Regions from separate parts of the Pantoea trifolii genome, predicted to be linked through region 2. Evidence: predicted binding sites of a transcription regulator. Region 2 holds the regulator's gene; the other holds the start of a gene.
The links. Region 2 encodes Fur, which represses iron uptake genes when iron is present. Its sites were predicted from a motif close to ATAATAATGAGAACNACTATCAA; they were not measured.

Region 1: fes (enterochelin esterase) is a predicted target of Fur. The motif match lies at 1,195-1,217, and genes of this name have one in related genera.

Annotation. Positions count from the first base shown of each region.
Region 1 covers NZ_JANIET010000001.1:574,363-576,771, reverse strand. Annotated here, with positions in the region: gene NQH49_RS02545 (TonB-dependent siderophore receptor) at 1-1,008, opposite strand, end outside; gene fes (enterochelin esterase) at 1,268-2,409, shown strand, end outside.
Region 2 covers NZ_JANIET010000001.1:1,251,559-1,253,967, reverse strand. Annotated here, with positions in the region: gene fldA (flavodoxin FldA) at 104-634, shown strand; gene fur (ferric iron uptake transcriptional regulator) at 989-1,438, shown strand; gene NQH49_RS05745 (hypothetical protein) at 1,497-1,892, opposite strand; gene glnS (glutamine--tRNA ligase) at 2,127-2,409, opposite strand, start outside.

The DNA.
Region 1 (2,409 bases), 680 kb from region 2:
ATCCCATGCGCCGGTCCATTTCAATGACATGTTCTGCCGATACAGACGGTTAGTTTCGTCACCGTACAGGCTTTTCACCAGCGCGCTGGTGTTGGTGTTCTGCGTGTCACCCGCATACAGATTGCCCTGACGGCTGAAACCGCCCTGCAGCTCCAGCGTCTGCATCGGCGCAAAGGCCCAGCTCAGCAAGGCATTGATATCTTTATTAACCGAGCCTTCACGACCCGCCGGATAGCTGTCGGCATAGGTGCCGGTGCGCGCCGCCGCATGACCTTCGTTGATGTCATAGGCATCGGCCTGGGTTTTGGCTAAACCGCCGTACAAACGGAAGTTGAAATCATCGCCCAGCGGCCCTTCGAGGCTGAAGTTGGTGCGCTTGGTCGCGCCTTCCGCTTTATGTTCCGGCACGTTGAAATAGGTGTTCCAGGAACCGTGCCACTGCTGATCGGTCTGTTTCTTAGTGATGATATTCACCACGCCGCCCGCTGCACCGTTGCCGTAACGCACCGCTGCCGGTCCGCGAATCACGTCGATGTGATCGATCATCTCCGGCGGCACCCAGTTGGTATCGCCACGCGTATCACGTTCACCACGCCAGCCGAGGCGCACCGAATTGCGGCTGGTGATCGGCATGCCGTCTACCATGATCAGGGTGTTTTCCGGGCCCATGCCACGAATATCGATCTGGCGATTGTTACCGCGCTGGCCGCTGGTGGAGTTGCCGGTCAGGTTAACGCCAGGCATGGTACGGATAATTTCAGATACATCGCGTGCTGGCGGATGCTTTTTGATTTCGTCGGCGGTAATGGTTGAGACGCCCGGCGCTTGCAGGTTCTGCTGCTGCGCGGTGACCATCAAGATGCCGCCGTCCATTGATGGTGCGTCAGTGGTGCTGGCTGAGGTTTTGCTGGAAGAAGTCTCTGCTGCCCAGGCGCTGCTGGAGAGCAGTGCGGCGCTGAGCCCCAGTTCAATCAGAATGGCTAATGATAAGCGTGAGTAATTTTTCATTTTATACGTTCCTGGATGGCCAGCGAAAAGCCGTTGGATGCTTAACTGGCGAGCCGGTGAGAAAATCCCTGTCCATATCGCGCCCAGTTCCAGACCCTTCAAACCATCCGTAGCGCAACCTTACCGAACGGTAAGCATCAGGCGGAACAGGCGTGCTCATTTTTGAGCGCAGTCACCCTATTGCAAATGCAAATTATTATCAATAGTATTATTCATCAAGCTTATGTAAATCTCCGCGTAAACACCGACTGGCAGCCCTATGACCTGGCGAAATGATGTAACCGGCAGTGAAGCCTGGTGGCAGGCGCAACAATCCCAAGGCATTCCCCGCATTGCGTTAGCAGACGATGGCCAATGTCAGGTCACCTTCTTCTGGCGTGACCCACAAGGCGATGAAACGCAATCGTCGACCCAGCGCGTGTGGATCAACATCACCGGCGTGACCGATCACCACCAGCGCCGCCCGCCGCAGTCGTTAATGCGCGTGGCGGGCACCAATGTTTGGTATTGGCAGACTTCGTTGCCCGCCAACTGGCGCGGCAGTTACTGTTTGATGCCCGATGATCAGGCCACCGACTTCACCGGCGTTGCCGAGATGTCCACGCTGCGCAACTGGTGGCGCAATAAATTCCCGACGGCGCAGGCCGATCCTTTGAATCACTTACGTGGCTGGTCCGGTGGTCGCGGTATGGGCGTATCGCCGCTGCATCTGCCGCACGCGCCCAATCAACAGCTGTGGCAAGCGGTGGATCACGGCACAGCGCCAGCCATTGAACTGCAACAACAGCAATGGGATAGCGCGCTCTTGGGCAACAGCCGCAAGGTGTGGATTCACACCACCGGCGAGGCCAACCCCGCGCAGCGTCCGCTGGCCATCATGCTCGACGGGCAATTTTGGGCGCACAGCATGCCGATTGCCGGACCGCTGCAGCAGCTCACCGATGCCGGTTCTTTGCCGCCAGCGGTATATCTGTTTATCGACATCATCGACAGCGAACACCGCAGCCGCGAGCTGCCGTGCAACGCGCAGTTTTGGCAAGCCATTCAGCAAGAACTGTTACCGCAAATCGCACAATCAACGCCTTATCGCCAGCAGGCGGACAGCACCATCGTCGCCGGACAAAGCTTTGGCGGCCTGGCGTCGGTGTTTGCCGCGCTGCACTGGCCAGAAACTTTCGGCAACGCGCTCAGCTTGTCCGGATCCTTCTGGTGGCCGGAACGCGGCAATCCACACGGCTGGTTGCTGCAGGCGCTGGATAGCGGTCTCGCGCCGCGCCAACCGCTGCGTTTCTGGCTCGAAGCCGGCAAACGCGAAGGCTTGATTCTGCAAGCTAATCAACAACTTAAACAGCAGCTTAGTGCTGCCGGCTATCAGGTAAATTACCAGCCGGTGGAAGGCGG
Region 2 (2,409 bases):
GGCTTTACAAGTTCCGCACTTTTTACCGGTCTGCTATTATTCGCATAACTGTGCAGTCAACTGACTTACTTTCACAATCAGGATTCAAGAGGTTACCTAACCCATGGCAATCGTAGGCATTTTCTTCGGCAGCGATACCGGCAACACTGAAAACATTGCAAAGATGATCCAGAAACAACTGGGTAAAGATGTCGCCGAAGTGCATGACATTGCTAAGAGCACCAAAGAAGATCTCGATGCGTTCGACATCCTGCTGCTGGGCATTCCAACCTGGTATTACGGCGAAGCGCAGTGCGACTGGGATGATTTCTTCCCGACGCTGGAAGAGATTGATTTCAATGGCAAGCTGGTAGCGCTGTTTGGTTGTGGCGATCAGGAGGATTACGCCGAATACTTCTGTGACGCGATGGGCACCATCCGTGACATCATCGAGCCTAACGGTGCGGTGATTGTGGGTCACTGGCCAACCGAAGGCTATCACTTCGAAGCCTCTAAAGGCCTCGCCGATGACAAAAACTTCCTCGGTCTGGCAATTGATGAAGATCGTCAACCAGAATTGACCAACGAACGTGTTGAGAAATGGGTGAAGCAGATCTTCGACGAGTTGCAGCTGAAAGAGATTATTGAAGCTTAATTCCCTGCTCTGCCCGATGTGCGCGCTGCCTCACATCGGGCAACGGAATTTCCTATAAAAATAATAGCTACGGTTTTTTAACTTTTCCCCGCAAATCTGTAGAATACCCGCAATGGTCATCCGCTTATTCCTCTGGCAGTAGAATGAGGCTGAGTGAAATGGAATCCAAAACCCAAGCGTCCTGAAGACATTAGTGACGTTATCCTTACAACCTTTGGTGATTAAGGACGTTGCCTTGGTTTTCATTTCACTGCTTGAGTTCTATAATGAGACGCAAATGAGAATGCGCGTTGACCTAAACATTCAAGGCCCCTGCGCCGCAAGTGACTAGCAAAGTAACAGGACAATATCCGCATGACTGACAACAACTCCGCATTGAAGAAGGCTGGCCTGAAAGTCACGCTACCCAGACTGAAAATTCTGGAAGTGCTTCAGGGACCCGGCCCCGAGTCCCATCACGTCAGTGCGGAAGATTTGTATAAGCGCCTGATCGATATGGGCGAAGAGATTGGTCTGGCAACGGTTTATCGCGTTCTTAACCAGTTTGACGACGCGGGCATCGTAACCCGTCATAACTTTGAAGGCGGTAAGTCTGTCTTCGAACTGACTCAGCAACATCATCACGATCATTTGATCTGCCTGGATTGTGGCAAAGTTATCGAATTCAGCGATGAATCAATCGAAACGCGTCAGCGTGAAATTGCTACTCGCCACGGCATCAAGCTTAGCAACCACAGCCTGTACCTGTATGGTCACTGTGCTCTGGGAGACTGCCGCGAAGACGATACGCTCCACGATAAGTAATTGAGTGTGCTATGCAGTATAAAAAAACCGGCTTAAGCCGGTTTTTTTATATCTGAAATCAGGCAACGAGCGTTTCCTGCAAGTAGCGCCAGCGCGGAATGGCGGTGCTGCAATCCAGCACCGCCAGAGAAATGCGGCTCTGATTGGTGCCATTCATCATCTGCAATTCACGATACTGAATCGTGACTTCCTCACTTTGCTGCGAAATGATGGCGTGCTCACTGGTGGCAATTCGCATCCCTTCACGCTGTCCCTGCAACTGGCGAAACAGTGTTTCCATCTCATTAAGATCAAGCTGTTTACCCTGTGGCGTGACCATTTTGAAGTCGGGATGAAAGTACGACAAGAACAGATCAATGCTGTCATCACTGCCTTCTGCCTGATTAAAAATACGTTCGATAAGCTGATGTAAAACCACCACGCTATGTTTGGCTTCCAGGGCGAGACTTGTCATTTTTTATCCTTTGATTACCCGCAGAGCAACGGCTGAGAGCGCATAGCCTACCTGAAAAAAAGTTTTTCACACTGGCAAATGGTTTAATTTTGCTAAAGTCAGAATAGTCGCAAATAAGGAATTAATGGCTAATTGCAGGGAGCAGCATAAAAGGTCGTATCTGGTTAAATCGAGACAATAAAAAAGGGCGATTGCTCGCCCTTTCATGATCATATCGTGCTTGCGACAAAAATATTAATCGCCGATTTTTGCCCAGGTATCACGTAAACCAACGGTGCGGTTAAACACCAGTTTGGATGGCTGTGAATAGACGCTATCCGCACAGAAATAGCCTTCACGTTCAAACTGGTACGGCGCCATTGGATCGGCTGCACGCAAACCTGGCTCCACGAAGCCCTGTTTGATTTCCAGTGAGTTCGGGTTGATGGTGGTGAGGAAATCCTCCGCCGCGCCCGGATTTGGCACACTGAAAAGACGATCGTACAGGCGGAATTCCGCTGGCAGCGCGTGAATCGCA